DNA from 2 places in the Microbacterium sp. JZ31 genome. Region 1 is predicted to be linked to the other one. Evidence: predicted binding sites of a transcription regulator. Region 1 holds the regulator's gene; the other holds the start of a gene.
What was found. Region 1 encodes HrcA, which represses chaperone genes, less so after heat shock. Its sites were predicted from a motif close to TTNGCACTCGNNNNNNNCGAGTGCNAA; they were not measured.

Region 1 (11,368 bases):
CGAGCCCACGGGCTCCTCGGTGTAGTTGAGGCCGTCCCACACGACCTCCTTGATCTGCTCGCGGTCGATCGCCTTGAGCAGCGCCTCGCGGACCTCGAGATCGGCGAACTGCGGGCGCTCCGCGTTGATCTGCAGGAGGTTGGTGGCCGGGCGCTGAGCGCGGTAGGTGACCGCCCCGTCGACGTCGGCCAGCTGCTCGAGGTTGTCGGCCGTCAGGTTGTCGGCGTAGTCGATCTCGCCGTTCTGGAAGGCGTTGACCATCGCGGTCGGCTCGAGGACGCGGAACGTGACCTTGTCGAGCATCGGCTCGTCGCCCCACCAGTTCTCGTTCGGCACGAACGAGATGGTGCCGCCGTTCAGGTCGACGTCCTCGATCTTGTAGGGGCCGGCGCCGTACTGCGCGTTCGGCTCCTCAAGGTACGCCTCGTTGAACGCCTCCGGGCTGTTGATCTCCGGGTGCATCGGGTTCCAGAACAGGCCCTGCCACCAGGGGTAGACCTGGGAGAAGGTGACCTTCGCCTGGAACTCGTCCTCACCCTGCTCGACCGACTCGATCAGGGAGTAGCCGTCGGTGCTGCTCGGCGAGTACGCCTCGTTCGTGCCGTTCAGGGCCTCCCACGTGACCTTGTACGACTCCCACGTAAACGGCGTGCCGTCGTTGAACTTGGCCTCGGGGTTGATCGTGAAGGTGACGACCGTCTTGCCGTCGACCTCCTCGGCCTCCCAGCCCGTGAGGTAGTTGGGGTTGGCCGAGGCCTCGCCCTCGGGAGTCATGAGGATCGTCTGCGGGTTGTACCAGGTCCACAGCGTGGTCGTGTCGACCGAGCCGTCGCCGTGGTTCGGGTTCATCTGCGGCGTGATCTCCGTGATCGGGAAGACCACCTCGCCGCCCTGCTCGAGGTTCTCGCGCGGCTGCGGGTTGTAGTCCGCGCCCGTGATCGTCTCGGCGGGCGCCTCCTCGCCCGAGCCTCCGTCGTTGCCGCCGCCGGCGCAGCCGGCGAGGGTCAGTGCGAGCGCGCCGCCGGCGGCGACGACGCCCAGCAGCTTGTGCTGCAGCTTCATTCTGGTGCTCCTTTCGACGCCTCGTGGGCGCCCTTCGGATGGTGGGGACTGTTGAGTTGTGAGTTTGGTGCGTGAGGGTGCTCAGCGGTAGTGACAGGCGTTCACGTGAACGCCGTCTCGGCCGGTGAGGGCCGGCATCTCCGTCTCGCAACGGTCGCGCTCCGCTTCGCCGAGCGTCCTGTACAGCGGGCAGCGGCTGACGAACGGGCAGCCCTTGGGCTTCTCGGTCGGGCTCGGCAGATCCCCGGTGAGCACGATGCGCTCGCGTGTCCGCTCCACCTTCGGATCGGGCACGGGGATCGCCGACAGCAGCGCCTGCGTGTACGGATGCTGCGGGTTGTCGAACACCTCATCAACGTCGCCGTGCTCGACGAAGCTTCCGAGGTACATCACCGCCACGCGGTCGGCGATGTGACGCACGACCGAGAGGTCGTGCGCGACGAACAGGTACGACAGCCCAAGCTTCACCTTGAGCTCGTCGAGGAGATTGATGACGCCCGCCTGGATCGACACGTCGAGTGCCGAGACGGGCTCGTCGAGGACGACGACCTTCGGGTTCGTCGCCAGTGCGCGGGCGATGCCGATGCGCTGGCGCTGACCCCCGAGAACGCCGTCGGGAACCGGTCGCTGTGCGCGGGGTTCAGTCCGACGAGATCCATGAGCTCGTCGACGCGCGCCTCGATCCGGGCCTTCGGCTCGCCGATCGTGCGCAGCGGCTCCGCGATGATGTCGAACACCGTCATGCGGGGGTCGAGCGCGCCCATCGGATCCTGGAACACGATCTGGATGTCGCGGCGCAGGTCGCGCTCGGCGCGGCCGCCCTTGAGGTCGGCGACGCTGACGCCGTTGATCCGGATGTCGCCGTCGGTCTGGGCGGCGAGATCCATGATCTGCAGCAGCGTCGTGGTCTTGCCGGAGCCGGACTCGCCGACGATCGCCATGCACTCGCCCTCGCGCACGTCGAACGTGACGTTCTTGACGGCGTGCACGTCGCCGATCCGGCGCTTGAAGAACGCGCCCTTCGTGAGCGGGAAGGTCTTCACGAGGTTGCGCACCTCGAGCGTCGCCGGACGCTCCTCGCGCGGTGTGCGGACGAGGTCGGAGGTGGGGATCACCGGAACCGGGTAGACCGGGTGACCGTCGATGTGTCCCGAGCGGATCTCCTCGGCGCGGATGCACGCGGCGCGGTGGTCGACCTTGCCGCTGACCGGCAGCAGCTCGGGCTCCTTGCGCCGACACGCGTCCACCGCGATGGGGCAGCGGTCGGCGAACGGGCACGCGTCGGGCAGATTCACGAGCAGCGGCGGGTTGCCCTTGATCGGGACCAGCGGCTGCTTCTCCGCCTTGTCGACGCGCGGGATCGCGCCGAGCAGGCCGATCGAGTACGGCATGCGGGTGTCGGCGAACAGCTCGTCGACGGGCGCCTGCTCGATCGGCTTGCCGGCGTACATCACGAGCACGTCGTCGGCGATGTTCGCCACCACGCCCATGTCGTGCGTGATCATGATCACGGCGGCGCCGGTCTCGCGCTGCGCGGTCTTGATGAGCTCCAGGATCTGGGCCTGGATCGTCACGTCGAGAGCCGTCGTCGGCTCATCCGCGATGATGAGCTTGGGCCGGTTCGCCATGGCGATCGCGATCACGACGCGCTGGCGCATGCCGCCCGAGAACTCGTGCGGGAACGACTTCAGCCGCCTCTCGGGGTTCGGGATGCCGACGAGACGCAGCAGCTCGACCGCGCGCTCGGTCGCCGCCTGACGGGACAGGCGGCTGTCGTGCACCGTGAGCGCCTCGATGATCTGGTCGCCGATCGTGAACACGGGCGTGAGCGACGTCAGCGGATCCTGGAAGATCATGGCGATGCCGTTGCCGCGCAGCTTCGACATCTGCGCGTCGGTCTTGCCGAGCAGCTCGTCGCCGTCGAACAGGATCGAGCCGCCCACGCGGGCGTTGTCGTCGAGAAGCCCCATGACCGCGAGCGACGTGACGGACTTGCCGGATCCGGATTCGCCCACGATGCCGAGCGTGCGCCCGGGGAGCAGATCGAACGAGACCCCGCGCACCGCGTCGACGCGACCCGCCTCGGACGGGAAGCTGACCGTGAGGTCGCGGACTGTGAGGACCGGCTTGGTGAGGACGGTGGCCGAGGTGGTGTCGGAGATCGTCATGCGCGGCCTCCCGCCGCCGAGGTCGGGTCGAGCGCGTCGCGCAGGCCGTCGGCGACGAGCGCCATCGAGACGGTCAGCAGCGTCAGGGCGCCGGCCGGGAAGTAGAACAGCCACGGCGCGCTGGAGACGCTGTTCGCGCCGATGCCGATGAGGGAGCCCAGCGAGACGTCGGGCAGCTTCACGCCGAAGCCGATGAAGGACAGTCCGGTCTCCGTCAGCACGGCCGCGACGACGCCGAGCGTGAAGTTGATCACGAGCAGCGAGCCGATGTTCGGCAGCATGTGGCGCAGCACGATCGTGAAGCCGCGCACGCCCATGTAGCGGGCGGCCTGCACGTACTCGCGCTCGCGGATCGACAGCGACAGCGTCCAGATGACGCGCGCCGAGAAGAACCAGCCGGTCAGGATCATGACGAGCGAGATGATGCGCCAGTCACCGCCCGCGTCGTTCGAGATCATCGCGAGGATGAGGAACGTCGGCGTCACCATCAGGAAGTGGATGACGAGCAGCGTGATGCGCTCGACCCAGCCGCGGAAGTACGCGGCGGCGGCGCCGATGATCGCGGACAGGACCGTCGTGCCCACCGACACCACGAGAGCGATCATGAGCGAGCGCTGCAGGCCGACGACGACCATCGCGTAGAGATCGTTGCCTGACCCGTTCGTGCCGAACCAGTGCTCGGCGCTCGGCGGGTCGCTCAGCGCCAGGAAGTCGAGCTCGATGTGGTCGTACTGCTGGAACAGCGGCCCGATGACGGCGAAGAGCACGAGCAGCACGAAGATGGCGAGTCCGATGAGGGCGCCGCGGTTGCGGGCGAAGCGTCGCCCGTACAGCTCCCACTTCGACATCCGCTTGCGGTCGGGGGAGCGCAGCTCCGTCTCCGACGGCGGCGGGTTGTCGCCGTGCTCGAGGGGATCGATCAGGCTGTTCGTCACGCTCATGTCAGCTCACCCGCACTCGGGGTCGAGGATCACGACGGCGACGTCGGAGAGCACCGCGCCGATCGCCGTCAGCACGGCGCCGAAGGCCGCGATGGCGACGACGCCGTGGACGTCGTTGTTCGTGATCGTGTCGAGGAAGTACTTGCCCATCCCCTCCCAGGCGAAGATCCGCTCGGTCAGGATCGCGCCGGTGAAGATGGCGGGGATGGAGAACGCGACCTGCGTCGCCACCGGGATCAGCGACGTCCGCAGCGCGTGGCGGCGCACGGCCTGCGGCTTGGTCAGGCCCTTGGCGCGGGCCATGCGCACGTAGTCGGTCTTGATGTTGTCGAGCAGCAGCGAGCGCTGCAGGAAGTGGTACTGCGCGTACCCGGTGAGCACGAGCGCGAGCGTGGGCAGCACGAGATGCTGCAGCGTGTCGAGCAGGGCCGGGAAGAATCCGGTGATTCCCACCGAGGCCGCGCCCGTGACGTAGAAGATGCGCTGGCCCACCGCGTTGTTGAGGGCGATCGCGAGCAGGACGATCGCGAGAGCGCCGACCACGACCGGGATGTTCATCGTGACGATCGAGATGCCCTGCCAGACGCGGTCCGCGGCCTTGTACTGCCGCGAGGCGGTGTAGACGCCGAGGCCGACGCCGACCAGCGTGAGCAGGATCGTCGCACCCAGCATCAGCTCGGCCGAGATCCACATGCGGTAGGCGACCTGCTCGTTGACGGACTGCCCGACCGGGCTCACGCCCCAGTCCCATCGCAGCAGGATGCCGCTGAACCAGCCCCACCAGCGCTCGATGAGCGGGATCTTGTCGTCGAGGTTGCGCGGACGCAGCAGCCCGACGATCTGCTCTTCGGTGAGCGGCGGGCGGCGGCCGACGTAGTTCGCGCGCGGGTCGAGATAGCCCCATGCGAGGAAGTACGTGAGATTGGTCACCGCCAGGATCATCAGCAGCCAGCCCGCAGTGCGGCGCAGCATGAAACGGATCAAGGCGAGGAGCTTCTTTCTGACAGACGTTGTCGGGGACTCTACCCCCGCGGTTCTTCGTCGCCTTCGACGAAGTCAGCACGTGCGAAAAGCGTTACCTTTCTGTGCTCTCGCCGTGAAAAACATGCAACATGCGGGTCACAGCCGTGCAACCTGCATGGTGTGAGGCATCTCGGGATAGGAGTATACGAGCGAAGTGCGCGAAGATGCGCGACGCAGGACGGGCGGCGCCCGCACCGTAGAATCGAGGGGACATGTCACCCCGTGCCTCTACTCCGCTCGAGCCTGCTGCGACGCCCCCCGAGCGCATCCGCAACTTCTGCATCATCGCCCACATCGACCACGGCAAGTCCACGCTGGCCGATCGGATGCTGCAGATCACCGGCGTGGTCTCGGACCGGGAGATGCGCGCGCAGTACCTCGACCGGATGGACATCGAGCGCGAGCGCGGCATCACGATCAAGTCGCAGGCCGTGCGGATGCCGTGGGACGTCGACGGCGAGACCGTCGCGCTGAACATGATCGACACGCCGGGGCACGTCGACTTCACGTACGAGGTGTCGCGGTCGCTCGCGGCCTGCGAGGGGGCGATCCTGCTCGTGGACGCGGCGCAGGGCATCGAGGCCCAGACGCTCGCCAACCTGTACCTCGCGCTCGAGAACGATCTGACGATCATCCCGGTGCTGAACAAGATCGACCTGCCGGCCGCCGATCCCGAGCGGTTCGCCAAGGAGCTCGCCGACCTGATCGGCGGCAGCCCCGACGATGTGCTGCGCGTCTCGGGCAAGACGGGCCAGGGCGTCGAGGAGCTGCTCGACCGCCTCGTGCGCGAGATCCCGGCGCCCCAGGGCGACGCGGACGCGCCGGCGCGCGCCATGATCTTCGACTCGGTCTACGACGCGTACCGCGGCGTCGTCACCTACGTGCGCATGATCGACGGCCGCCTGGCGCCGCGGGAGCGCATCCAGATGATGTCGACGAGGGCGACGCACGAGCTGCTCGAGATCGGCGTGTCGGCGCCCGAACCCACGCCGTCCAAGGGGCTCGGCGTCGGCGAGGTGGGCTACCTGATCACGGGCGTGAAGGACGTGCGCCAGTCGAAGGTCGGCGACACCGTCACGAACGCGCGCACGCCCGCGACGGATCCGCTGGCGGGCTACGTCGACCCGAAGCCCATGGTGTACTCGGGCCTGTATCCGATCGACGCGAGCGACTACCCCGATCTGCGCGACGCGCTCGACAAGCTCAAGCTGTCGGACGCCTCGCTCGCGTACGAGCCCGAGACCTCCGTCGCGCTCGGCTTCGGCTTCCGCTGCGGCTTCCTGGGCCTGCTGCACCTCGAGATCATCACCGAGCGCCTCGAGCGGGAGTTCGGCCTCGACCTCATCACCACCGCCCCGAGCGTGATCTACGAGGTCATCACCGAGACCGGCGAGACCATCGTCGTCACGAACCCGAGCGAGTACCCGGACGGGAAGATCGGATCCGTGTCGGAGCCGATCGTGAAGGCCTCGATCCTGACGCCCAAGGACTACGTCGGCACCGTCATGGACCTGTGCCAGACGCGTCGCGGCACGCTGCTCGGCATGGACTACCTCTCGGAGGAGCGCGTCGAGCTGAAGTACACGATGCCGCTGGGTGAGATCGTGTTCGACTTCTTCGACCAGCTCAAGAGCCGCACGCAGGGTTACGCGAGCCTCGACTACGAGCCGGCAGGGCGACAGGACGCCGACCTGGTCAAGGTCGACATCCTGCTGCAGGGCGACCGTGTCGATGCGTTCAGCGCGATCGTCCACCGTGACAAGGCCTACGCGTACGGCACGACGATGACCGAGCGCCTGCGCAAGCTCATCCCGCGCCAGCAGTTCGAGGTGCCGATCCAGGCCGCGATCGGCGCGCGGATCATCGCGCGCGAGAACATCCGCGCGATCCGCAAGGACGTGCTCGCCAAGTGCTACGGCGGCGACATCACGCGCAAGCGCAAGCTGCTCGAGAAGCAGAAGGAGGGCAAGAAGCGCATGAAGACCATCGGTCGCGTCGAGGTGCCCCAGAACGCGTTCATCGCGGCGCTCTCGGGCGACGTCGAGAGCAAGGCCAAGTAGAGGCTCAGGCTCGGCACGTAGGGTGGATCACATGCGTCGCGGCACCTTCCAGGACGAGACGGTCGACTATGCGGCGGTCGGCGCCACGCAGGCGCACGACCTGCTGCAGTACCCGCCGGAGCACAGCCTCCCGGCGGCCGATTCGTGGCGCATCGGCAGCGGTGAGGACCGCTTCCGCACGGCCGGCGACGCGCTGCTGTCGTGGGGTGCCCTGAAGGGCGCGGGCCTGCGGGTCACCGACGTGCGCCCCGCTCCCGGGCCTGCGTACTCGGGCGTCAGCTTCGACGGCGAGGGCAACGCGATCGCGCCGTCGAAGCTCGAGACCGATCAGCGCTACGACGCCGAGGGCACGCCGTACGCCGGCCCCGGCACCACGCTGCGCGTGCACGGCCGCGTGAACGGGATGCGCGCCGACGCAGAGCTCCGCGTGATCTTCGTGATCGAGGAGGCGCGGCGCGTGGGCTTCGCGCTCGGCACCGTGGGCGGATCGATGGTGAGCGGCGAGGAGTCGTTCACCATCGAGTGGCGCGAGAACGACGAGGTGTGGTTCACGGTCAAGGCGTTCGACCGCCCCGTCGGACTGCTCTACCGGATGTTCCGCGGCTTCGTGCGGCGTCGTCGCCGCGCGCTGTTCGCCGGCTACCTCCGCGCGATCTCGCCGCTGTTCGCCACGCCGGGCTCGTGATGGCAGGTCCCCTCCCGCTGGGCGATCCCGCTCCGGCGGACGGCCGCCTGCCCGCGCAGATCCGGATCGATCCGGATGCCGACTTCGGCGTGTACCTGCACGTGCCGTTCTGCCGCGTGCGCTGCGGCTACTGCGACTTCAACACCTACACATCGGGCGAGCTGCGCGGGGCGCGCCAGGACCAGTACGCCGACACGCTGCTGCACGAGATCGCGCTCGGCCGCGAGGTGCTGGCCGAGGCGGGCCCCATTCGTCCGGCGTCCACGGTGTTCTTCGGCGGCGGCACGCCCACGCTGCTGCCGGCGGGCGACCTGGGTCGGATGCTCGACGGCGTGCGCACGGCGTTCGGGATCGCCGACGGCGCGGAGGTCACGGTCGAGGCGAATCCCGACACCGTGACACCCGCCGTCGCGCACGAGCTCGCGGCATCCGGCGTGACGCGGATGTCGATCGGCATGCAGTCATCGGTGCCGCACGTGCTCGCGGCCCTCGACCGCACCCACACGCCGGGCAACGTGCGGACGGCCGTCGACGCCGCCCGCGACGCGGGCCTCGACGTCAGCGTCGACCTCATCTACGGCGCACCGGGGGAGACGCTCGCCGACTGGGAGGCATCGCTCGACGCGGCGCTGGCCCTCGAGTCCGACCACATCTCCGCCTATGCGCTGATCATCGAGGACGGCACGAAGCTCGCCCGCCAGATCAAGCGCGGCGAGGTCCCCGCCCCGGATGACGACCTGCAGGCCGACATGTACGAGCTCGCCGACGCCAAGCTCGCCGCGGCCGGCTTCGACTGGTATGAGGTGAGCAACTGGTCGCGCGGCGAGCACCACCGCTCGCGGCACAACCTCGCGTACTGGCGCGGCCTCGACTGGTGGGGCTTCGGACCGGGCGCCCACAGCCACGTCGGCGGCCTGCGCTGGTGGAACGTCAAGCACCCCGCCGCGTACGCGCAGCGTCTCGCGACCGGATCGTCGCCCGCCGCGGGGCGGGAGACGCCCGATCCGGACGCCCGCGCCCTGGAGCGGGTGCTGCTGGAGAGCCGGATCCGCGAGGGACTGGCGGTCGACGCGCTGGGACCCGGCGCCCGGCGCGCGGTCGCGGGACTGGTCGCCGACGGTCTGGTCGACGGCGCCGCTGCGGTGCGCGGCCGCGTGGTGCTGACGCTCAAGGGCCGCCTGCTCGCCGACGCGGTGGTGCGCGCCCTCACGGAGTGACGAACAGCTGGGTTGGAGCCCCCTCTCGCTCGTTGAGCGACGAGCGCAGCGAGGAGTCGAAACGGCTCGGACTTCCCGCGGCTGCAGCCCTGGCGGGGTTCGAGTCGTTTCGACTCGCTTCGCTCGCTCAACGAACAAGCGGGTTGCCGCGTCTGCGGCCCGGCGGGGTTCGGCGCGTTCACCGCGATCCTCGCTAGAATTGGCACTCAGAACGATCGAGTGCCAAGCGCGACGGGGGAGGTGCCCATGGTCACGGAACGCGGACTGCAGGTGCTCCGCGCGATCGTGCAGGACTACGTCGACACGCACGAGCCGGTCGGCAGCAAGTCGATCGTCGATCGCCATGCCTTCGGCGTGTCCGCGGCGACGATCCGGAACGACATGGCGCTGCTGGAGGACGAGGAGCTGATCACCGCTCCGCACACGTCCTCGGGGCGTGTCCCGACCGACAAGGGCTACCGCGTCTTCGTCGATCATCTCGCCGAGCTGCGGCCGCTGTCGTCGGCGCAGCGCTCGGCGATCTCGACGTTCCTGGCGGATCCGGCCGACCTCGACGACCTGCTCGCCCGCACCGTCCGGCTGCTGACACAGCTGACGGGTCAGGTCGCGCTCGTGCAGTACCCGTCGTTCGCGTCCGCGAACGTGACGCACGTCGAGCTCGTGCGCCTCGACGAGTTCCGCATGCTCGTGATCATCGTGACCGATACGGGTCGCGTCTCGCAGCGCCTCACGGCCACGCCGCGGGGTGTGGACGAGGAGGACGTGGCGGTGCTGCGGGCGCAGCTCGCCGCGCTCATCACGGGCCGCTCGGTGCGCTCGGGTTCCGAGCGGATCGAGCAGCTGCGCGCGTCGGCCCCGACCGACCGGTCGCGCCTCGACGAAGCGCTCCTGACGATCTCCGCGGTCGTGGCGGAGGAGCTCGACGAGTTCCGTCAGGATCGTCTCGTGATGGCCGGAGCGGCGACGCTCGCCAAGCGCGAGCAGGACTTCCGCGGCAGCATCCATCCGCTCCTCGAGGCCATCGAGGAACAGGTGACGCTGCTGCGGCTGATGTCGGAGATGGCAGCGGATGAGAAGGGGCTGTCGGCGAGCATCGGACGCGAGAACGAGGCTTTCGGGCTCGCGGAGGCGTCCATCATCGCGAGCGACTACGACGCGGCAATCGGCCGCGCGCGCGTCGGGCTCATGGGTCCGACGCGCATGGACTACCCCAGCAATCTGGCCGCGGCCCGCGCGGTCGCGCGGTACCTGACCCGGCTGCTGGACGAGGACGAGCACCGCCGCTGAGGCGGACGGAGATCCGGATCGCGCGCTGCGCGCGATCCTCGAGAGGGCCGGATCGCGCGCAGCGCGGTCCTGAAAGGCGAAGTGTGGCTGACCACTACGAGGTTCTCGGGGTGTCGCGCGAGGCGAGCTCCGACGAGATCAAGAAGGCGTATCGCAAGCTGGCGCGCCAGCTGCACCCCGACGTGAACCCGAGCGAGGAGGCGGCGGAGCAGTTCAAGCTCGTCACGCACGCCTACGAGGTGCTGAGCGACGACGAGAAGCGTCGCCGCTACGACATGGGCGGCGACGACAGCCTCTTCGGCGGTGCCGGCGCGGGCTTCGGCGGCTTCGGCGACATCTTCGAGACGTTCTTCGGGGCCGGGGGCGGCGGCCGCGGCGGGCGACCGCGCTCGCGCCGTGAGCGCGGCCAGGACGCGCTGGTGCGCGTCACGCTCGAGCTCGGAGACGTCGTCTTCGGCGCGCACCGCGATCTCGAGGTCGACACGGCCGTGCTGTGCGACACATGCCAGGGGTCGTGCTGCCAGCCCGGCACGGGCCCGGAGCGCTGCGAGATCTGCGGCGGGTCCGGCCACGTGCAGCGCCAGGTCCGCAGCCTCCTCGGCAACGTCGTCACGTCGCAGCCGTGCGGCGCGTGCCAGGGCTACGGCACGACGATCCCGCACCCGTGCCCGACCTGCGGCGGCCAGGGCCGCGTCCGCTCGCGCCGAACGGTGTCGGTCGACATCCCGGCCGGCGTCGAGTCGGGCCTGCGCCTGCAGCTTCCCGGGTCGGGCGAGGTGGGTCCCGCGGGCGGACCGCACGGCGATCTCTACATCGAGGTGCAGGTCACGCCGCACCCCGTGTTCAGCCGCGACGGCGACGACCTGCTCGCCACGCTCGAGGTGTCGATGACCGACGCCATCCTGGGCACCACCACGACGATCGA
Region 2 (11,368 bases), 1.2 Mb from region 1:
AGACCGGCATCGGGATCGTCCGCGGCCGCACGGCAGCCGGCGAGCGCAACGTGCTGCTCAGCAACACGATCGCCAGCAGCATGGATGAGCACGCCCGCTACGGCGGCGTCGTACCGGAGGTCGCCGCGCGCGCCCATCTGGAGGCGCTGCAGCCGGCGATCGAGCGCGCGGTCGCCGAGGCGGGCATCACGCTGCAGGACGTCGACGCCGTGGCGGTGACGAGCGGCCCGGGCCTCGCGGGCGCCCTGATGGTCGGCATCGGCGCCGCCAAGGCGCTCGCGGTGTCGCTCGGCAAGCCGCTGTACGCGGTCAACCACCTCGTCGGCCACATCGCGGCGGACATCCTGGACGCCGACGCGCCGCCGCTGGAGTACCCGACCGTCGCGCTGCTCGTGTCGGGCGGGCACACGTCGCTGCTGCTCGTGCGCGACCTGACCGGCGACGTCGAGCTGCTCGGCGAGACCATGGACGATGCCGCGGGCGAGGCCTTCGACAAGGTCGCGCGCATCCTGGGCCTGCCGTACCCCGGCGGACCCGAGATCGACCGCGCGGCGGCCGACGGCGATCCGGATGCGATCCGCTTCCCGCGCGGGCTGTCGCGCGCGAGCGACATGGCGAAGCACCGCTACGACTTCTCGTTCTCCGGGCTGAAGACCGCCGTGGCGCGCTGGATCGAGCAGCGCGAGGCGGCGGGCGAGCCGGTGCCCGTCGCGGATGTCGCCGCGTCGTTCCGCGAGGCGGTGGTGGACGTGCTCGTCACCAAGGCGCTCGACGCCTGCGCGCAGCACGGCGTGCCGCGCCTTCTGCTGGGCGGCGGCGTGATCGCGAACCGGCGCCTGCGCGACGTGACGCTCGCCCGCGCGGAGGCGGCCGGCGTGACGGTGCGGATCCCGCCGCTCAGCCTGTGCACCGACAACGGCGCGATGATCGCGGCGCTCGCCGCGGAGCTGATCGCCGAGGGCCGCACCCCGTCGACGCTCGAGTTCGGGGCCGACTCGACCCTTCCCGTGACGCAGATCCAGGTCGCCGCCGCATCCGAGGATGCGCTGAGCGCGCGAAGCGGGTCGAGATGACCGATCCTGCGGTGCTGCCGCCGGCCGGTGCGCACTCCGCGGCGGGCTCGGCGCGGCCGGCGCGGGTGATCACCGGCGACACGGGAGCGGTTGCGACGCCCACGCGGCGGAAGCCCCGCTCGCACGGCAGGCTCGCGGCCGCGGCGCTCGGGGTCGCGATGATCGCGCTGAGCGCATCCTGGTTCAGTGCGTGGGCGCTGCCGTTCGCCGTGCTGGCGATCCTGCTCGCGCTCGTCGCGCTGCTCTCCCGACGGGCGCGGCGCGATCTCGCGTGGTGGGCGCTCGGCCTCGGCGTGGGAGCGGTGGCGTGCAGCATGTTCTGGGTCACGATGGGCGTGCGGGCGGCCGCGGAGGTCGTCGGGCGCTGAGGTCCCGGACCCGCCGCCCGCGGCTCAGCCCCGCGGGACGCGGTCGGCGAGGATCGCGAGCCGCTTGCCGCCCGCGCGGGTGAGCAGCAGCGTCGCCGACTCGGGCCCCTTCAGCGCGAGCCGCTTGCGCAGCGCGGCCGGATCGACGTCCACGCCGCGCTTCTTGATCTCGAGCGTGCCGATGCCGCGCGCGCGCAGCGCCTTCGCGAGCGGCTTCGGATCGGCGGGGAGCACCTCGCGCACGCGGAACGACGACACGAACGGGCTCGTCGCCGCGGCATCGCCCGTCAGGTACGCGATCCCGGGGGCGATCGGGCCCGCATCCAGCGCACGGGCCACGTCGCCGATGAGCCGGGCCCGGATGATCGCGCCCTCCGGCTCGTGCACGAACGCCCCCAGAGCGCGCACCGGCTCGTCCGCCGTGTCGGCGGGCGCGGTCAGCTCGTGCGCCGCGTCGCCGCGCAGCACGAGCGCGGATCGGCCGACGCCCGGCCGGGCGAGCGATCCGGTCCAGACGACGAGCTCGACGGTCGACCCGTCCACGCTGATCCACTGCGTCTCGACGTGCCGGCCCCGTTCGGCATCGCCCACGGGCAGCGCCTCCCGGTCGTGCCCCGGGCCGAGCTTGACGCCCGCGGGCAGGCGCGCGGCGAGGTCGAACACCCAGTCGAGCGGCGGCGAGTAGTCGGATGCCGACACGCGCGCGGTCTCGCGGTGCCCGGCGGTGCGGCGCGCGGGGTCGAGCCACACGGCGTCGACGCCGGCGAGGTCGATGTCCTGCGCCTGTCCCGCGCGCACCTCGAGGGGCGGGCCGTCCGGCGAGCGGAAGGGCGCGAGATTGTAGGCCGCGAGCGCTGCCGTGACGGGATCCGCGTCGACGGAGAGGACACCGAGGCCCACGGCCGCGAACGCGAGGGAGTCGCCGCCGATGCCGCACCCGAGATCCGCGACCCGGCCGATCCGCGCCGCCCGCATCCGATGCGCGTGATGGGCGGAGACGCTCATGCGCGTCGCCTGCTCCAGGCCCGCGCGCGTGAAGAGCATGCGCGAGGCGAACTCGCCGAACTTCGCCGCCGCGCGGGTGCGCAGGCTCGCCTGGCCGACCGCGGCCGACACCAGTTCGGGGGAGTGACCCGCCGCGCGCAGGCGCGAGACGGCGCGTGCCACGTCGGCCGTCGATGCGATGTCACCGAGCGACTCGAGAAGCTCGAGTCCCTCGCGGGTGAGCAGCGCGTCGAGCTCGGCCGAATCCATCCGACAAGCGTACGTGTCGAACTCCTGGCACTCGCGTTGCATGAGTGCCAGAGAGCCTCCTACACTGCTGTTAGCACTCTCCGGGTGAGAGTGCGAAGAGTCTTCCCGTACGAAGCACACGAAAGAAGAGGTACACCGTGTCGGTTTCCATCAAGCCGCTCGAGGACCGCATCGTCATCAAGCAGGTCGAGGCCGAGCAGACCACCGCGAGTGGTCTCGTCATCCCCGACACCGCGAAGGAGAAGCCCCAGGAGGGTGAGGTCGTCGCGGTGGGCCCGGGTCGCATCGACGACAACGGCAACCGCGTTCCGCTCGACGTCGCCGTCGGCGACCGCGTGCTCTACAGCAAGTACGGCGGCACCGAGGTGAAGTTCGGCGCCGACGAGTTCCTCGTGCTCTCGGCGCGCGACGTCCTCGCCGTCGTGGTGCGCTGACGCGCTTCGCTTTCGGAAAGGCCCGGATCCTCGGATCCGGGCCTTTCTGCGTGCATGGCAGGAAACCCGCGATGGATGGCAGGGCACCGGGGCCGCCCGGGCGCGGTGCGGGCGTAGGCTGACTCGGTGACCCAGGCTCCCTCCATCCGCTCCACTCAGGGAGAGGGCGCCGGAGCCCTCTACGCGCTCGGTGCATACGTGCTGTGGGGCATCCTGCCGCTGTACTTCGTCGCGCTCGCCCCGACCGGGCCGTGGGAGGTCGTCGCCTGGCGCGTCGTGCTCTCGCTCGTGTTCTGCGCCATCCTGCTGACCGTCACGCGCGGATGGGGCCGGATGATCGCCGTCCTGCGCCGCCCGCGCCTCGCGCTGCTGATGGGGCTGGCCGGCGTCCTGATCTACGGCAACTGGCAGGTCTTCGTCATCGCGGCGCAGAGCGACCAGGTGCTGGAGGCGAGCCTCGGCTACTTCATCAACCCGATCACGACCGTGCTGCTCGCGGTGCTCGTGCTGCACGAGCGGCTGCGCATCCTGCAGTGGGTGGCGATCGGCGTCGCCGCCGTCGCCGTCATCGTGATCATCGTCGCGTACGGAGACGTCCCCTGGTACGCGCTCATGCTCACGGCGACGTTCGGCGTCTACGGCCTCGTGAAGAAGCAGGTCGGCGGCACGGTGGACGCGACGAGCGGCCTCGCGCTCGAGACGCTGTGGCTCACGCCTCTCGCGATCGTGCAGCTCGTGATCGTCGCCGCGACGACCGGCCTCACGCTCGGCACCGCCGGGGTCTGGCACACGATCCTGCTGCTCTCGGCGGGCGCGGTCACCGCCGTGCCGCTGCTGCTGTTCGCCGCCGGATCGAGCCGCGTGCCGCTCGCGACGATGGGCATGCTGCAGTTCGCCGGGCCCATCCTGCAGTTCATCGTGGGCGTCACGATCCTGCACGAGCCGATGCCGGCCTCGCGCTGGATCGGCTTCGGCATCGTGTGGATCGCCTGCATCCTGTTCACCGTCGACCAGGTGCAGCACGCGCGCCGGTCGCGCCACGCGCCCGTGCCGATCGACGTCGGGGTCTGACTCTCGAGGACCGGATCGCACGGCTTCGCATCACCCACGGAAAGGCAGGTTGCGACGCAGGATGCCCACACCGGTAACGATTTGATCGCGAATAGCTGTGCAGTCTGCTCAGAAGGGCACAGGAAAACACGGTGGAAACAAATCCCGAGTAGATTTCCGTCCATTACCCGCGGCCGTCGGCGCTCTCCCTGGGGGCGTCGGCAACCAGTCCCCTACACGCGGGTCCTGATGAAAGGACGGAACCACAATGGTTCGATCCCGGAAGCTGATCGGCGCCCTGGCCCTCACAGGCGTCGCAGCTCTGACCCTTGCCGGCTGTGCGGCCGGCGGCGGTGGCGCGACCTCCGCCGCCCCGAGCGAGGAGCCCGAGGAGTCGCAGGCGGCCGCGGGCCCGACCTGCGAGCCCGCCACGGAGCCCGTCGGCGAGGTCGGCGGCGAGCTCTCGCTCAAGATCGGCACGGCGCTGCCGGTGACCGGCACGCTCGCCTTCCTCGGCCCGCCCGAGATCCAGGGCGTCAACTACGCCATGTCGCTCATCAACGAGTACACCGAGACCTCGGGTCTCACGGTCGAGGTCGTGCACGGCGACTCGGGCGACACCGACAACAAGGCGTACGAGACCGAGATTCCGCGTCTGCTGAGCGAGGACGTGTCGGCGATCATCGGCGCGGCCTCGTCGGGCACGTCGCTGCAGTTCATCGATCAGGTCGTCGGCGACGGCGTGATCCAGTTCTCGCCCGCCAACACCTCCGACGCCTTCACCACGTACGACGACAACTGCCTTTACTTCCGCACGGCTCCGTCGGACGTGCTGCAGGGCGCGGTGCACGGCAACTTCCTCGCCTCGGAGGGCTACCAGTCCCTCGGCCTCATCGTCCTGAACGACGCCTACGGCACGGGTCTGGCGAAGTACATCACGGAGGCGTTCGAGGGTGCCGGCGGTGAGGTCGTCGCGGCCCCGACGTTCAACACCGGTGACACGTCGTTCGACGCGCAGATCTCCGAGGTGCTGGCTCAGGACCCCGAGGCCATCACGGTGATCAGCTTCGACGAGGCCGAGACGCTGCTGCCGTCGCTGATCGAGCAGGGCTTCGACGCCGAGGACCTGTTCCTGGTGGACGGCAACATGTCGGCCTACACGGACTTCCCGGAGGGACTGCTCGAGGGCGCCCGCGGCACGTACCCCGGCCCGACGCCGCAGGACGTGCAGGACTTCGTGGACGGCCTGGACGCCTACGTCGCCGAGGCCGGCGTCGAGCCGCTGAAGGACTACACCTACGCGCCCGAGTCGTTCGACGCCGTGAACCTGCTCGCGCTCGCCGCGCTGGCGAGCGGCTCGACCGACCCCGAGGCGATCTCGGGCAAGCTGCAGGAGGTCTCCGGCGGCATCGAGGGCGGCACGAAGTGCACGACGTTCGCGGAGTGCGCCGACATCATCCTCGAGGGCGGCCAGGCCGACTACGACGGCGTCTCGAGCCCGATCACGTTCGATGAGGTCGGTGACCCGACCGAGGGCATGATCAACATCTACGAGTACGGCCCCGACAACACCTACGCGCCGTACGAGGGCTGATCCCTCCCGGTGCCACGAAGCGCCCCGTCTCCCTCGGGAGGCGGGGCGCTTCCGCGTGCGTGGGTGGTTCTTGCCACGGGCCGCGCCGCGTCTCCTGAGAGCCGGGCTGCCCGAGGCAAACCGAGCCCTCCGGACGCGCAAGAGCCCCGGCCCGCGAGGCGGGCCGGGGCACTGAGAAGGGTTACGCGCCGAGGGTGCCGAGGTAGAGCTCGGTGACCTTCGGGTCGTTCAGCAGCTCGCGACCCGTGCCGGTGTAGGCGTCGCGGCCCTGGTCGAGCACGTAGCCGCGGTCGCAGATCTGCAGGCATCGGCGGGCGTTCTGCTCGACCATGATGCACGTCACGCCGGCCTTGTTGATCTCCGAGACGCGCAGGAACGCCTCATCCTGTCGCACAGGCGACAGGCCCGCGGAGGGCTCGTCGAGCAGCAGCACCTTCGGGTCCATCATGAGTGCGCGGCCCATCGCGACCATCTGCCGCTCGCCGCCGGACAGGCCGCCGGCGCGCTTCTTCAGGCCGCCGCCCTTGGCGAGGTCGGGGAAGATGCCCATCACGAAGTCGACCCGCTCGGCGAACAGGCGCGGCTTCTGGTACGTGCCCATCTGCAGGTTCTCCTCGATCGTGAGCGAGGGGAACACGTTGTTCGTCTGCGGGATGAAGCCGACGCCCTTGGCGACGAGCTTGTCGGCCTTGAGGCCCGTGATGTCCTCGCCGCCGAGGGTGATCTTCCCCTCGCGGACCTTCACCTGCCCGAAGATCGCCTTCAGCAGCGTCGACTTGCCGGCGCCGTTCGGGCCGATGATGCCGATCAGCTCGCCCTGGTGGGCCGTCAGCGAGCAGCCGTTCAGGATGTTGATGCCGGGCAGGTAGCCCGCGTGCACGTCGTCGACGAACACGACGGGGGTGTCGGCGGTCGCGGTGCCCTGCGGTGCGGCGGCGGTCTGCTCGCTCACTTGTCGTCCTCCTTGTCGAGCTCGGCGGAGGCCTCCGACTCGAGCGCGGTGACGTCGACGGCGGCCGAGGCCGCCGCGTCCGTCGTGGGGTCGGCCTCGATGACCGGGATGCGGCCGGTCACGACGCCGAGGTCGAGCTCCTGGTGCGCGCCGAGGTAGGCGTCGATCACCGCGGGGTTCTTCATGACCTCGTCGGGTGCGCCCTCGGCGACGACCTTGCCCTCCGCCATCACGACGACCCAGTCGGCGATGTGGCGCACCATGTGCATGTCGTGCTCGACGAACAGCACGGTCATGCCCTCGTCCTTCAGATCCAGGATGTGATCGAGCAGCGACTGCGTCAGGGCCGGGTTCACGCCGGCCATCGGCTCGTCCAGCATCACCAGGTTCGGGCTCGTCATGAGGGCGCGTGCCATCTCGAGGAGCTTCTTCTGACCGCCCGAGAGGCCGGCCGCGAGGTCGTCGCGCTTCGCGTCGAGCTTGAACTTCACGAGCAGCTCGCCGGCGCGGTCCTCGATCTCGCGGTCCTGGGAACGCCACAGGGAGGGGATGAGGCTGTGCCAGAACCGCTCGCCGCGCTGGCCGGTCTGGCCGAGCTTCATGTTGTCCATGACGCTCAGGCGGCCGAGTGCCTTGGTGAGCTGGAACGTGCGCACCAGGCCCATCCGGGCGACCTTGTGCGCGGGCACGCGCGCGAGGTCCTTGCCGTCGTACGACCACGTTCCCGTGTTGGGCTTGTCGAAGCCCGTCAGCAGGTTGAACAGCGTGGTCTTGCCGGCGCCGTTCGGGCCGATCAGCGCTGTGATCGCGCCCCGGGGGATCTCGAGGTGCTCCACGTCCACGGCCGTGAGGCCGCCGAACGTGCGGGTGACGTTGTCGGCGATGATGATCGGGTCGACCTTCGAGACCCCGGGCCGGGCGTCGCCGACGTGCAGTCCCGTGGTCTTGGGGCGCTGCACGGGCGCCGTCATCGGGTGGTGGTTCTCGGACGTGCTGTCAGCGGACAAAGGTCAGCTCCTTCTTGTCGCCGAGGATGCCCTGCGGCATGAAGACGACGAGCAGCATGAGAGCGACACCCACGAGGATGAAGCGCAGCGTACCCGCCTGAACGGTCGACATGAAGGGCAGGATGCCCGCGTCGACCAGCGCGGGGAGGACGTTCGACAGGAACGTCTGGATCACCCAGAACACGAGCGATCCGAGCAGCGGACCGAACACGGTGGCCGCACCGCCGAGCAGCAGCGCCGTCCACACGAAGAACGTCAGCGACGTCACGTACACGCCCGGGCTGACGGCCGAGGGGAGCGCGTACACGACGCCGCCCGCGGCCATGATGACGCCGCCGAGCACGAGCGACTGCATCTTGTACGAGAAGACGTTCTTGCCGAGCGAGCGGATCGCGTCCTCGTCCTCGCGGATGCCCTTCATCACGCGGCCCCACGGGCTGCGCGTGAGCATCCACATCACGAGCACGGCGAACGCGAGGGTCAGCAGGCCCATGATGCGCACCCACCAGCCGGTCTCGTTGTAGGTCCACGGTCCGAAGCCGTACGTGCCGGGCGGGATCGGGTTCATCTCGCGGAAGCTGCCGTGGTAGCCCGACAGGCCGTCGGCCGATCCGGTCACGTCCGCGAACTGCGTCGTGAGGAACAGCAGGCGCAGCACCTCTGCCGCAGCGATCGTGGCGATCGCGAGGTAGTCGCCGCGCAGGCGCAGCGTCGGGATGCCCAGGATGAGCGCGAACACGGCCGCGGCCGCGAGCCCGACGAGCGCGGCCAGCCACCAGGGGAAGCCGAACGTCAGGACCGAGATGGCGTAGCCGTACGCGCCGAGGGCCATGAAGCCCGCGACACCCATGTTGATCAGGCCGCCGTAGCCGAAGTGCATCGCGAGGCCGAGTGCGGCGATCGCGTAGCCCAGCGTCGCGGGGCTGAGGACCGAGGACAGCGTGTTCTCGAAGATCTGCAACCAGTTCATGAGCGCCGCCTATCCGATTCGCTCGCGGCGGCCGAGGATGCCCTGCGGCCGGACCAGAAGGATGATGATGAGGACCACGAGCGCACCGGCGTATCGCAGGTCGGCCGGGATCCAGAGGCTCGACGCCTCGGTGAGGATGCCGATGATGATCGCGCCGATGAGCGCGCCGAACGCGGTGCCGAGACCGCCGAGCGTGACCGCCGCGAACACGAGCAGCAGGATCTGCGCACCCATGTCCCAGCGGATGCCGGGGCGGTAGTAGGCGTACAGGATGCCCGCGAGACCCGCGAGCGCGCCCGAGATGATCCACACGATGCGCACGACGTGGTCGACGTCGATGCCGGACGCCGCCGCGAGCGACGGGTTGTCGCTGATGGCGCGGGTCGCCTTTCCGAGCCGGCTGCGCGTGAGCCACAGCGCGAAGGCGACGATCACGACGATCGAGATGCCCATCGAGATCAGGTCGTTGAGCGTCGTGGTCACGGCGCCGAACAGCGGGATCGTGACCGAGGGCACGATGGCCGGCAACTGGGCCGTGTCGCCGCCGATGAAGTACTGGAAGATGTAGCGCATCGCCAGCGACAGGCCGATCGACAGGATCATCAGCTGCACGACGCCCGTCCCCTTGCGCCGCAGGGGGCGCCAGATGATGACGTCCAGCACGAAGCCCAGTACCGCGCTCAGCACGATCGCGACGGGGATGCCGAGCCACACCGGCAGGGCGAGGGTGGCGGGGCCGACCAGGAACAGCGCCGCGACGGCGCCGAAGGTCACCATCTCCGCGTGCGCGAAGTTCGAGATGCCCGTGGTGCCGAACACCAGCGAGAGTCCGACGGCGGCGAGCCCGAGCATCAGACCGAAGTTGATGCCCTGGAAGATGCGCTGCACCAGCTGGTCGAAGAAGCCCGTGACGTTGCGCTCCGCCTCGCCGATGAAGAAGTTGGCGGCCGTGATGCCGCCGGGGCCGACCGTCACCTCCTTCACGTTCGGGGTGTCGTCCTCGCCGGTCTCGTCGACGACCGCGATGCCGTCCGGCAGGGTCGACTCGTCGAGCGTGACGACGTACACCGAGTCGTTCTCGGGTACCTTCACGCCCCAGCGGCCGTCCGCGTCGGTCACGACCTCCTGGACGCCGCCGGCGCCGTCGACCGTGAGCTCGACGCCCTCGAGGGGCTCGCCGTCGAGCCGCACGTTGCCGTTGATGGAATAGGGGTCACCTTCCGCCGCGTGCGCGGCCGCGGGCAGCAGCAGCGCGGCGAGGAAGGCGGCGAAGAACGTCGCGAGAGCGACGATCGCGCCGGATCGGGTACGCCTCAAGGAGGCGGTTCTGGGGTTCATTGATCCTCCGGTCCGCGGGCGGCGGGTGGGGTAGCGCCGCACCGGGGTGCGTGAACGGGTCGTTCAAACGTAAGACCCTAATATGACGGGATCGTTTCGGGCGTGTCCCATCCCGTGGTCATGAGCAATCTGCACACAGCAGATCCCTCTTCGTCGAGCGATCTGCATCCGGAATATCTCCAGCCCCGCGAGCCTTAGAATTCCTATACGGGGGAGGATGGCACACCCGGCCCCTTCCGCGATACGAGCTCATCCACATCGCTCAGGCGGGAGAATCGTCTTGACTGACCACGATCCGTTCGGCTTCGTCGGACTCACCTACGACGACGTGCTGCTCCTTCCGGGCCACACGGACGTCATCCCCAGCGAGGCCGACACGTCGTCGCGCCTCACGCGCAACATCCGCGTCGCGGCCCCGCTGCTCTCCAGCGCGATGGACACCGTGACCGAGTCGCGGATGGCGATCGCCATGGCCCGTCAGGGCGGCATCGGCATCCTGCACCGCAACCTCTCGATCCAGGATCAGGCGAGCGCGGTCGACCGCGTCAAGCGCAGCGAGTCGGGCATGATCACCGACCCGATCACGACGACCCCCGACGCGACGATCGAGGAGGTCGACGCGCTGTGCCGCAAGTACCGGATCTCCGGTCTGCCGGTCGTGGACGAGTCGGGCCGCCTCGTCGGCATCGTCACGAACCGCGACATGCGCTTCGTCTCGGAGTTCGAGCGCACGACGACGCTCGCGAAGGACGTCATGACGGCCGAGGGTCTTGTGACCGGCCGCGTGGGCATCTCGCCCGAAGAGGTCGTGGCGCTCTTCGCCAAGCACCGCGTCGAGAAGCTGCCGCTCGTCGACGACGAGGGCAAGCTCACGGGCCTCATCACCATCAAGGACTTCGACAAGAGCGAGAAGTACCCCAACGCCACCAAGGACGCGCTCGGTCGCCTCCGCGTGGGCGCGGCCATCGGCTTCTTCGGCGACGCCTGGGAGCGGGCAGAGGCGCTGCGCGACAAGGGCGTCGACGTGCTCGTCGTCGACACCGCGAACGGCCAGTCGCAGGGCGTGATCGATCTCGTCAAGCGGCTGAAGGCCGATCCGACCTTCGCGCACATCGACGTCGTCGGCGGCAACGTCGCGACGCGCGAGGGCGCGCAGGCGCTCGTCGACGCGGGCGTCGACGCGGTCAAGGTCGGCGTCGGCCCGGGCTCCATCTGCACCACGCGCGTGGTCGCGGGTGTGGGCGTGCCGCAGGTCACCGCGATCTACGAGGCGTCGCTCGCCGCCCGCCCTGCGGGAGTGCCGGTCATCGCCGACGGCGGCCTGCAGT

Region 2: the regulator HrcA is predicted to act here: its motif matches at 2,720-2,746, upstream of groES (co-chaperone GroES).

What each region holds. Positions count from the first base shown of each region.
Region 1 is NZ_CP017661.1:1,586,917-1,598,284, reverse strand. Features, by position in the region: gene BJP60_RS07630 (ABC transporter family substrate-binding protein) at 1-1,062, opposite strand, end outside; partial or broken gene BJP60_RS07625 (ABC transporter ATP-binding protein) at 1,144-3,230, opposite strand; gene BJP60_RS07620 (ABC transporter permease) at 3,227-4,171, opposite strand; gene BJP60_RS07615 (ABC transporter permease) at 4,178-5,143, opposite strand; gene lepA (translation elongation factor 4) at 5,407-7,254, shown strand; gene BJP60_RS07605 (DUF1990 family protein) at 7,286-7,939, shown strand; gene hemW (radical SAM family heme chaperone HemW) at 7,939-9,156, shown strand; gene hrcA (heat-inducible transcriptional repressor HrcA) at 9,403-10,443, shown strand; gene dnaJ (molecular chaperone DnaJ) at 10,527-11,368, shown strand, end outside.
Region 2 is NZ_CP017661.1:2,765,046-2,776,413, reverse strand. Features, by position in the region: gene tsaD (tRNA (adenosine(37)-N6)-threonylcarbamoyltransferase complex transferase subunit TsaD) at 1-1,073, shown strand, start outside; gene BJP60_RS13185 (hypothetical protein) at 1,070-1,441, shown strand; gene BJP60_RS13180 (class I SAM-dependent methyltransferase) at 1,466-2,695, opposite strand; gene groES (co-chaperone GroES) at 2,833-3,129, shown strand; gene rarD (EamA family transporter RarD) at 3,256-4,200, shown strand; gene BJP60_RS13165 (ABC transporter substrate-binding protein) at 4,448-5,773, shown strand; gene BJP60_RS13160 (ABC transporter ATP-binding protein) at 5,955-6,725, opposite strand; gene BJP60_RS13155 (ABC transporter ATP-binding protein) at 6,722-7,696, opposite strand; gene BJP60_RS13150 (branched-chain amino acid ABC transporter permease) at 7,722-8,702, opposite strand; gene BJP60_RS13145 (branched-chain amino acid ABC transporter permease) at 8,712-10,040, opposite strand; gene guaB (IMP dehydrogenase) at 10,321-11,368, shown strand, end outside.